One region of the Halomonas pelophila genome, then DNA from elsewhere that is predicted to be linked to it. Evidence: riboswitches for the same ligand, from Rfam matches in the RefSeq annotation. Region 1 holds a riboswitch; the other holds the start of a gene.

Region 1 (5,085 bases):
TCGGCCACAGCACCCCGGGGGTGTCGGTCAGCGCCACGCGGCCGCCGATGCGCACCTTCTGCTGGCGCTTGGTGACGGCGGGCTCGTTGCCGGTCTTGGCGATCGTGCGTCCGGCCAGGCCGTTGATCAGGGTCGACTTGCCGACGTTGGGAATGCCCATGACCATCACCCGCACGTCGCGGTCGGCGCGCACCTGGCCGGCCAGCTCGTGGCACAGCTTGGGGATGCGCTTGAGCTCGCGGGCCTGGGTGGTGGTCACCGCCAGGGCCCGGGTGTCGGCCTGGGCGTCGAAGAAGGCCGTCCACTCCCGGGTGCGCTCAGGGTCGGCCAGATCGGCCCGCGAGAGGATCTTGAGCACCGGCTTGTGGCGCGCCAGCTCGGCGAGCATGGGGTTAGCGCTGGAGTAGGGCAGACGGGCATCGAGCACCTCGATCACCACGTCGATCTCCGGCAGCGCCTCGAGGATCTGCCGGCGCGCCTTGTTCATGTGTCCCGGAAACCAGCCGAGCATCGAGCCTCTCCTGCATGAGCGTGAATAAAAACGGCCGTCATCATAGCAGATGGACGGCCGTCTCCGGGCAGGACAGTCGCGGGGCTCGCGGCTACTCGCCGGCGTGGAACTCGATCGCCACCGAGTTGATGCAGTAGCGAAGTCCGGTGGTCTCCCGCGGGCCGTCGGGGAAGACGTGGCCGAGGTGGGCATCGCAGCGTGCGCAGGTCACCTCGGTGCGCTGCATGCCGTGACTGGTGTCGGTCTGCTCCGCGACGCACTTCGGCGTGAAGGGGCGATCAAAGCTCGGCCAGCCGCAGCCGGCATTGAACTTGTGCTCGTTCTCGAACAGCGGCGCATTGCAGCAGACGCAGTGATAGATGCCGTGTTCATCACTCACGTGGTATTTCCCGCTGAAGGCCGGTTCCGTGCCCTTCTCGCGGGTGACGCGGTACTGCTCGGGCGTCAGCTGCTCACGCCATTCGGCGTCGCTCTTCTCGATCTTGCTGCGCATGGACTCTCTCCTCATTGCGTCGTTGAGCCGGCGGCGGGCTCGGCGTCTCGCCCTCATTCTGACATCTTGCCGGGTGGGGGTTTCCAGTGGCGGCCCCTGGCAGGTCACGCGGTATCAACGAGCGGCGAGAGGTGCTTGACAGCTTTCGGGGTCGTCGGTAATATTCGCCGCACCTCGACGAGCGAGCCAATGCGTCCCATTCGTCTAGTGGTCCAGGACACCGCCCTTTCACGGCGGTAACAGGGGTTCGAACCCCCTATGGGACGCCACTCGATTCGTTCAGGTACCGGAGTGCGGGAATAGCTCAGTGGTAGAGCATCGCCTTGCCAAGGCGAGGGTCGCGAGTTCGAATCTCGTTTCCCGCTCCATCTTCCTTTCGAGGAAGGTAGTAGTTTGAAGGTAAAATTGCGTCCCATTCGTCTAGTGGTCCAGGACACCGCCCTTTCACGGCGGTAACAGGGGTTCGAACCCCCTATGGGACGCCACCTTCAGCAGCCGGTAGCAACACAGTGCGAGAAGACCAAGCGGGAATAGCTCAGTGGTAGAGCATCGCCTTGCCAAGGCGAGGGTCGCGAGTTCGAATCTCGTTTCCCGCTCCATTCTTCCTTCGGGTTGATTGGATATGAGTAGGGCCTGCGAGGGTCGCGAGCTGGTACGCCAGCCCGGTAGAATCTCGTTTCCCGCTCCATGTGTCCCATTCGTCTAGTGGCCTAGGACACCGCCCTTTCACGGCGGTAACAGGGGTTCGAACCCCCTATGGGACGCCACTTCTCACAAGCACGCCCTCCAGATCAGCGGGAATAGCTCAGTGGTAGAGCATCGCCTTGCCAAGGCGAGGGTCGCGAGTTCGAATCTCGTTTCCCGCTCCAATCTTGTAAGAAACCCATATCGACAAGCCAAGGCTCGGGTCACGATCCGGAGTGCCGGCCCAGTCGAATCTCGTTTCCCGCTCCAATCTTCTATATGGTCAATATCGACACGCCAAGGCTCGGATCACGATCCGGAGTGCCGGCCCAGTCGAATCTCGTTTCCCGCTCCAGTTTCTAAAAGACCTCCAGTATCCCTCCGGTCAGGCCAAGGCTCACGTCACGAGCTGGAACGCCAGCCCGGCTGTTGCTGCTTGCCTGAATGCGCTATGGTGGCCCGAGACACGGGGTGCGGCAGTGGCCGCTGAGATGATACCCGTCGAACCTGATCCAGTTCACACTGGCGAAGGGATGTCGGCCGGCTCCAGCGCGGCGCCCTCCGCCGCGCAACAAGGAGTCCTCATGGCTGTTTCCTCCCTCCCGCTCGACCAGCAGGTCGTGCTCGTGACCGGCGGCGCTCGCGGTCTTGGCGCCCACCTGACCCGTGCCTTCCTCGACCAGGGCGCCCGCGTGGTGGTCAACTACTACCAGAGCCGCGAGGCCGCCGAGGCGCTGGTGAAGGAGGCGCCGCAGCGGGTCCTGGCCGTTCAGGCCGACGTGCGTGAGGCCGAGGCGGTCAAGGCGCTGTTCGAGCAGGCGCGTGGCCACTTTGGCACTCCGATCACCACCGTGATCAACAACGCCCTGCCCGAGTTCACCTTCAACGGCGACGCGCGTCCCGACGCCGATACGCTCGACTGGGCACGCCTCCAGCAGCAGCTCGAGGGCGTCAACCGCGGCGCGCTGAACACCATCCAGGCGGCGCTTGCCGGCATGCGCGAGCAGGGCGGCGGTCGCATCATCAATGTCGGCACCAACCTCTTCCAGAACCCCGTCGTGCCCTATCACGACTACACCGCCGGCAAGGCCGCACTGCTCTCGCTGACCCGCACCCTCTCCAACGACCTGGGGCCTGACAACATCACCGTGAACATGATCTCCGGCGGGCTGCTGCGCACCACCGATGCGTCCAGCGCGACCCCGGAGGCGGTCTTCGACCTGATCGCGCAGAACACCCCGCTGCGCCGGGTGACCACACCCGAGGAGTTCGCCGACGCGGCGCTGTTCTTCGCCTCGCCCTGGGCGAGGGCGGTCACCGGCCAGAACCTGATCGTCGACGGCGGACTGGTGAAAGGGTGATGAAACCGCGCAACCCCGACGAGAGCCTGCACCTCAACCTGTTCGTGATGGGCTGCGGCCACCATCGCGCGGCGTGGCGGCATCCCGACTCCTGCGCCGAGCGACTCGGCGACATCGCCTACTACGAGTCCCTGGCCCGCACCGCCGAGCGCGGCAAGCTGGATGCGGTGTTCTTCGCCGACGGCATGAGTGCCGGCAGTGTGGAGGACGGCTTCAACTGGCATCTCGAGCCGCTGACCGCGCTCTCCGCCATGAGCCGGGCCACCCGGCGGGTCGGGCTGATCAGCACGCTCTCGAGCACCTTCTACACCCCCTTCCACGCCGCCAGGCTGGTGGGCTCGCTGGATCACATCTCCGGCGGGCGCGTGGGCTGGAACGTGGTGACCTCGATGTTCGACAGCGAGGCGCGCAACCACGGCTACCCGGCCATGCCCCCGCATGCCGAGCGCTATGCGCGCGCCGAGGAGTTCGTGCAGACGGTGCTGGCGCTGTGGGACAGCTGGGCCGACGATGCCATCGAGCGCGGCCGCCAGGGTCGCTACGCCGACCCGGAGAAGGTGCGCCGGATCGACCACCACGGCGAGCACTTCCTGGTGGACGGGCCCCTGAACCTGCCGCGCCCGCCCCAGGGCCATCCGGTGCTGGTGCAGGCGGGCGCCTCCTCCCAGGGGCGCGACCTGGCGGCGCGCTACGCCGAGGCGATCTATGCAGTCGCCTACGACCTCCCGACCGCCCAGGGCTACTACCGGGACATCAAGTCGCGGGTGGAAGCGGCCGGACGCTCCGCGCCGGTGCCGATCCTGCCGGGGCTCGTCACCTACGTCGGCTCCACCATGGAGGAGGCCCGGGCCAAGCAACGCGAGCTGGACGAGTGCCTGCCGGTGGCGGCCTCGCTGCGCCAGCTCGGGCTCTTCATCGAGCAGGACTGCAGCGACTGGGAGCTGGATGCGCCGGTGCCGACGCTGCCGCCGCTCGCTGAGTTCCGCGGCCCCCAGGGGCGCTACGCCAGCATCCTGCGCATCATCGAGACCGAACGGCCGACCCTGCGCGAGTTGCTGGGGCGGCTCGCCGCCGGCGGCGGCCACTGCACCATGGTCGGCACCCCGGAGAGCATCGCCGACGAGATGGCGCGCTGGTTCCACGGCCGCGGGGCGGACGGCTTCAACCTGATGCCGCCGTCGCTGCCCGGCGGCATCGAGGACTTCGTGGACCAGGTGGTGCCGGAACTGCAGCGCCGCGGGCTCTTCCGCGAGGAGTACACCGCCACCACGCTGCGCGGCCACCTCGGCCTCGAGCGCCCGGCGGGCCGACGCCCCTAGCGATTCGCTCACGGCGCCCCAGAACGCAAAACGCCCCTCGAAAGGAGCGTTGTCGTGTGGGGCCGTTCTTTATCGGCCGAAAGGTGCTTACCCCTCGAAGCGTCGCGCGCCGGCGCTGAGCACCGCGAAGTCGAAGCGCTGCTTGGCCGGCAGCAGCGCCAGCAGCGCCAGGCCCGTCACGACCGGCATGAAGGTGGCGAGCAGGAAGGATTCCATCAGGGTGGTCAGGGCGTCGCCCGGCGCCGGGAAAAGGGTGAGGCCGGCGACCAGGCCGCTGACGGTAGCGAGCACCGCGGCGCGCCCGTCGAAGCGGCGGTTGAACAGCCCGAAGAACACCGGGAAGGCTGCCGCGCAGCACAGCAGGTCGGCCAGCAGGAACAGGTAGAGCACGCTGTAGCCCTGGGCGGCGACGAAGGTCACCGGCAGTGCCAGCAGCAGGATCAGCCAGCGCGACAGGCGCATCAGCCGCTGGTCGCTGGCGCCGGGCAGCAGGCGCCCGCCGTCGACGGCGATCATGCTCGAGGCGGCGCTCAGGGTGGTGTCGGCGCTGCTCATGACCAGCGCCAGGCCGAGGAAGATCAGCCCCACCGCGAACCAGGCGGGAATGTCGGCGAGCAGCACGCTGAACAGCGCCACCGAACCGTCGCCGGGCAGCCCCAGTCCCACGAACGCCAGGCCGAACAGGCCCATCACGAAGATCATCGGCGCGCTCAGAAG
Region 2 (5,085 bases), on a different contig from region 1:
GTGGGGCTGGGGTGGTGGCTCTGGGACGAGGTGCCGGACCTGTGGGTCTTCGTCGGCGGCACCCTGATCATCGCCAGCGGCCTGGCCATCGCCCACCACGAGCGGCGCACCACCCTGAAGCGCCGGCCCACCGCCTGAGGCCTCGCGGCCGGCGCGAGCCTCTCGACGTGGCCTGTCTCACCTCCCTCGCACCTTAAGCCTCTCCTAAGCCCGATGCTCGATGATGCGCCTGTCCCCCAACATCGGCGGGGGCGGGCCGCCGCGACCGCGCGGGTGGCCCTTCGACACCGACTCTCTGGAGATTCTGTCATGAAGCGCACCCTGATCACCGGCACTCTCGCCACCGGCCTGATGACCGCAAGCCTGGCGGCCCTGGCCGGGCCGACCTGCACCGAAGCCCCGCAGAGCGACTGGATGAGCGAGGAGGCGATGCAGCAGCAGATCGCCGACATGGGCTACGAGGTCAAGACGTTCAAGACCACCGACGGCAGCTGCTACGAGATCTACGGCTGGGACGATCAGCAGCGTCGCGTCGAGATCTACTTCAATCCGGTCGACGGCAGCATCGTCAAGCAGGAGATCGACTGAAGGAGGCCGCGTCATGAGCAACGAGACGAGCCGCCGACGAGTCCGCGTCTGGGATCCGCTGGTGCGACTCGTGCACGGGTCGCTGGTGGCGGGCGTCGCCGCCAACGCGTTCGTCACCGAGGAGGGCGAGCGCTGGCACCAGTGGATCGGCTACGGTGTGGTGGCGCTGATCGGCGTGAGGATTCTCTGGGGCTTCGTCGGCCCCTGGTCGGCCCGCTGGACGAGTTTCTGGCCGACCCCCGGGCGCCTTCGCGCGTCGCTGCGTCCCGCCGTCGGAGCTGCCCGGTCGACCCCCGGCATCACCCATACCCCGCTGGGGGCGGTGATGATGCTGACGCTGCTGGCCCTGCTGCTGGGGCTCGGAGCGACCGGCTATATGATGGAGGAGACCGATCGCTTCTGGGGGGTGGCATGGGTCGAGGAGGTCCATGAGCTGATGAGCAATGCGATTCTCGTGCTGGTGCCCCTGCACGTGCTCGGCGCGCTCTGGGAGAGCCACAAGCGCCGCGACAACCTCATCGCGGGCATGGTGCACGGCGACCGCCGGCCTTTCGAGCAGACGCCCTCGCGCTGACTCGGTCCGGCCTCCTCGTCACAGCGCCCCCGGCCCATTCGGGCCGGGGGCGCTTTTACGCCGGGTCTCCGGGGAGGTCATCCGCGGAGCGCGGTGCGTTTGGAGCGTTCAGCGGCGCGGGAAGGCGCGGGCGGCGGCCTCTGGGTCCGGGGTGCCGCAGATGGCGGAGATCACCGCCAGGCCGTCGGCGCCCGCCTGGCGCACCGCCTCGGCATGCTCGACCTTGAGCCCGCCGATGGCCACGCTGGGCAGCGGGCTCGCCGCCACCAGGGCGGCCAGGCCGTCGAAGCCCTGCGGCTCGGCGTGGTCGTGCTTGCTGGGGGTGGCGAACACCGGACCCAGGCCGAGATAGTCCAGGGCGCTCGGGTCGAGGCGGGCGAGCTGCTCGTGGGTCTGCACCGAGAGCCCGAGGATCGCCTGGGGACCCAGCGCCGCGCGGGCCCTGGCCACGTCGCCGTCGTCCTGGCCGATGTGCAGCCCGTCGGCGCCCGCGGCGAGCGCCACCTCCAGCCGGTCGTTGATGATCAGCGGCACGCCGCTGCCCGCGAGCGCCGCCTTGAGGCGGCGGGCCTGGTCGATCATCTCGGCGTCACTGGCGTGCTTGTCGCGCAGCTGGACCAGGGTCACGCCGCCGCGGACCGCGGCGAGTACCGTCTCCTCCAGGCCATGGTCGGCGCAGAGTCCGGCGTCGGTGACGAGATAGAGTGAGAGATCAAGGGGCATCGGCAACCTCCAGTTTGGCCCGCTCGGCGAGGGCCTCGGTGTCCAGGTGATAGAGGGCGTCGAGGAAGGCCACCGCGAAGCTGCCGGGGCCACGGGCCACCTCGCCGGCGAGCTCGCCGGCCACGGCGTAGCCGGCCAGCGCCGCCACCGTCGCCTCGAAGGGATCGTCGGCGCCGGCCACGAAGGCCGCCACCACGCCGGTCAGCGCACAGCCCAGGGTGGTGACCCGGGGCATCAGCGGGTGCCCACCGGCGACATGGGCGAGGCGCCGGCCGTCGGTGACCAGGTCCACCTCGCCGGTCACCGCCACCACGCCGCCGGTGTGCTTTGCCAGGCGGCGGGCGGCCTCGAGGGCCGCCTCGGCGGGGTCGGTGCTGTCCACGCCGCGTCCGCCGCCGGCGCCGCCCGCCAGGGCGATGATCTCCGAGGCGTTGCCGCGGATCACGTCCGGCGCGAGCGCCAGCAGCCGCGCGCCGGTCTCGCGCCGGTAGCGCGTGGCGCCCACCGCCACCGGGTCCAGCACCCAGGGGCGCCCCGTCTCTCCGGCCGCCAGCGCGGCGGCCTCCATGGCCTCGACCCAGTGGGGCGAGAGGGTGCCGATGTTGATCGTCAGGGCGCTGGCCAGGGCGGTGAACTCGGCGGCCTCCTCGCGGGCGTGGACCATGGCCGGCGAAGCGCCGATCGCCAGCAGCACGTTGGCCATGCTGTTCATGGCGACATGGTTGGTGATGTTGTGGACCAGCGGGCGGGTCTCGCGCACCCGGGCCAGGTGCGTGGCGGGATCGATGTGGTGCATGGGGCCTCCCCGGCGAGGGAGGTGCAGGTCGACGGAAGGTCGGCGCTGCACGACTCCCTACGCCGGCATTGTCCGGGTCAGGTTCCGAGGGTGCGTCTCAGCCGCGGCGTGCTCGTCGCGGCGCCCCTGTCGTCAGACCTCACTATCCCTGTCGTCCGCGCGGCTGTAAAGGCCGCGCATCAGGCCAGCAGCTGAATGCCGATCAGGGTGATCAAGCTGGCCAGGGTCAGGCTGTAGAGGGCCTCCATGACCTCATTCTGGCGGCTCATGCCCGGCGTCATCAGCACCAGGCCCGTCGCTCCCAGGGCGACCACTTCGAGCGGCACCGCCACCGGCTCCCAGCCGACCAGCAGCGCACCGAGGGTCAGCAGCAGCAGGCCCGCGACGACCAGCCGGCCAGCCTGTCGGGCGCTGGCGGAAAGGTTTTCCTGAGTGATCGTGTGCATGCAGGCGTCTCCTCGTCATGGCCGGGCCGAGCATCTGCTCCAGCCCCCCTTGACGCTACGGGGGGCGTCTTAACGACCGCTTAAGGGGAGATGACCATCGCGTGACGGCACCGCGTCGGCCGCACGGGGCGTTCTCGGCAGCGTGACCATGACGCTCAGGCCGCCGCCCGGGGCGTCGCCGAGCCGCAGCCGGCCATGATGGCGCTGCAGCAGGCGGTCGACGATAGAGAGCCCCAGGCCGGCCCCGGCGCCGGGGCCGCCGCGGTGGAAGCGCGCCAGCACCTGCTGGCGCTGCTGAGCCGGGATGCCCGGTCCCTGGTCCTCCACGGTGATCGTCACGGCGTCCTGCCCGGCGGTGAGCAGGATGCGGATCAGCGCGCCGGCCGGCGAGTGCTGCAGGGCGTTGCCGACCAGGTTCTGCAGCAGGGTGTCGACCGTGCCGGGCTCCACCTCGAGCCGCCAGTCCGCCGTCTCTTCGGCCTCCAGCTGAAGCTCCTGGCGACCCTCCACGGCCAGCGGCATCAGCTTGGCCAGCGCCTCGCGCACCTCGGGGAGCAGGGCGATCTCGCGCCCCTGGCCGTCGCCCTCCTGCTCGGGCTCGAGCCGGGCCAGGGTGAGCAGCTGCGAGACCATCCGCGTGACCCGCGCCACGCCGCCGCGCAGCTGGTCGAGCGCCTCGCGGCGGTCCTCGGGATCGTCGGCGGCCAGGGCATTCTGGGCGTGGAGGTCGAGCACGGCCAGCGGCGTGCGCAGCTCGTGGGCGGCGTCGGCGATGAAGCGCTGCTCCCGGGCACGCAGGGCGCGAATCCGCTTGAGCAGCCGGTTGAGGGCGCCGGCGATGGTCTCCAGTTCACGGGGCAGCCGCTGCATGACCAGCGGCTGCAGGTTCTGGGGGTCGCGGCTGCGGATCTGCGCGGCCAGCTGCGACAGCGGCCGCAGGCCCCAGCCGATGGCCCACCACAGCAGCAGGCTCAGCACCGGCAGCCCCAGCAGGTCCGGCATCAGAGTGCGCAGGGCGATGGCGGTGACCAGCTCGCCGCGCACGTCCTCGCGCTCCGCCACCAGCACCCGCCGCGGGCTGCCCGGGGCGTCCAGGGCGAAGACCCGCCACTCGTAGTCATCGAGGCGCGCGTTGCCGAAGCCGTTGCGCAGCGGAGTGAGCGGGGCCTCGGGGGCCTCGGCGGAGCGCAGCAGCAGGGTCTCGTCGTGCCAGGCCTGGAAGATCAGCTTGCTCTCGTAGGGGTGACGCACCACCGCCCCCTGGGCCTCGTCGCCGCGCTGCAGGGCCGTGCCGATGCTGTCCAGCAGCGCCTGGCGCTGATCCTCGGGGAGCGGTGCACCCACCAGCCCCTCCAGCAGCCGGGCGTTCTGGGCAAGCCGCGCATCGAAGAGTTCCTCCACCTCGTGGGCGGCGTCGCGGTAGCTGGTCAGCCCGATCACCAGCATGCTCAGGCCGAATACCAGCAGCACCACGCCCAGGGTGCGGCGGCGAATCGAGGTCATGAGGGGGACTTGTCCATCACGTAGCCGATGCCGCGCACGGTACGGATCAGCTCGGGAAAGAGCTTGCGGCGCAGGTGGTGGACGTGCACCTCGATGGCGTTGCTCTCCACCTCCTCGTCCCAGCCGTAGACCAGCCGGGTCAGGGTGTCGCGGGTGAAGACCCGGCCCGGATGGCTGAGGAACTCCTGCAGCAGGGCGAACTCACGCCGCGACAGCGCCACGGGCGTCTCCCGGTAGCTGACGCTGTGGGTGGCCGGGTCGAGGCGGATGCCGCGCGCCTCCAGCACGCTGCTGGCCTGCCCCTGGCTGCGGCGCAGCAGGGCCCGCAGGCGTGCCTTGAGCTCGTCGACCTGGAAGGGCTTGATCAGGTAGTCGTCGGCGCCGGCGTCCAGGCCGGCGATGCGGTCATCGATGCCGTCCCGGGCGGTCAGCACCAGCACCGGCACGCGGTTGCC

What was found. A riboswitch is a leader RNA that binds a small molecule or an ion and turns the genes downstream of it on or off. The one in region 1 is predicted to bind thiamine pyrophosphate.
Region 2: it holds a riboswitch for thiamine pyrophosphate, as region 1 does, so the genes downstream of both, thiM (hydroxyethylthiazole kinase) here and ABE957_RS04330 (3-oxoacyl-ACP reductase) in region 1, are expected to answer to the same signal.

What each region holds. Positions count from the first base shown of each region.
Region 1 covers NZ_JBEGCI010000003.1:186,104-191,188, forward strand. Annotated here, with positions in the region: gene ylqF (ribosome biogenesis GTPase YlqF) at 1-511, opposite strand, end outside; gene msrB (peptide-methionine (R)-S-oxide reductase MsrB) at 603-1,004, opposite strand; tRNA gene ABE957_RS04300 (tRNA-Glu) at 1,198-1,273, shown strand; tRNA gene ABE957_RS04305 (tRNA-Gly) at 1,298-1,372, shown strand; tRNA gene ABE957_RS04310 (tRNA-Glu) at 1,414-1,489, shown strand; tRNA gene ABE957_RS04315 (tRNA-Gly) at 1,529-1,603, shown strand; tRNA gene ABE957_RS04320 (tRNA-Glu) at 1,696-1,771, shown strand; tRNA gene ABE957_RS04325 (tRNA-Gly) at 1,799-1,873, shown strand; TPP riboswitch at 2,146-2,239, shown strand; gene ABE957_RS04330 (3-oxoacyl-ACP reductase) at 2,273-3,049, shown strand; gene ABE957_RS04335 (LLM class flavin-dependent oxidoreductase) at 3,049-4,368, shown strand; gene ABE957_RS04340 (sodium:solute symporter family transporter) at 4,456-5,085, opposite strand, start outside.
Region 2 covers NZ_JBEGCI010000001.1:326,452-331,536, forward strand. Annotated here, with positions in the region: gene ABE957_RS01495 (DMT family transporter) at 1-138, shown strand, start outside; gene ABE957_RS01500 (PepSY domain-containing protein) at 310-588, shown strand; gene ABE957_RS01505 (cytochrome b/b6 domain-containing protein) at 602-1,162, shown strand; gene thiE (thiamine phosphate synthase) at 1,271-1,885, opposite strand; gene thiM (hydroxyethylthiazole kinase) at 1,875-2,681, opposite strand; TPP riboswitch at 2,719-2,819, opposite strand; gene ABE957_RS01520 (hypothetical protein) at 2,861-3,127, opposite strand; gene ABE957_RS01525 (ATP-binding protein) at 3,197-4,630, opposite strand; gene ABE957_RS01530 (response regulator) at 4,627-5,085, opposite strand, start outside.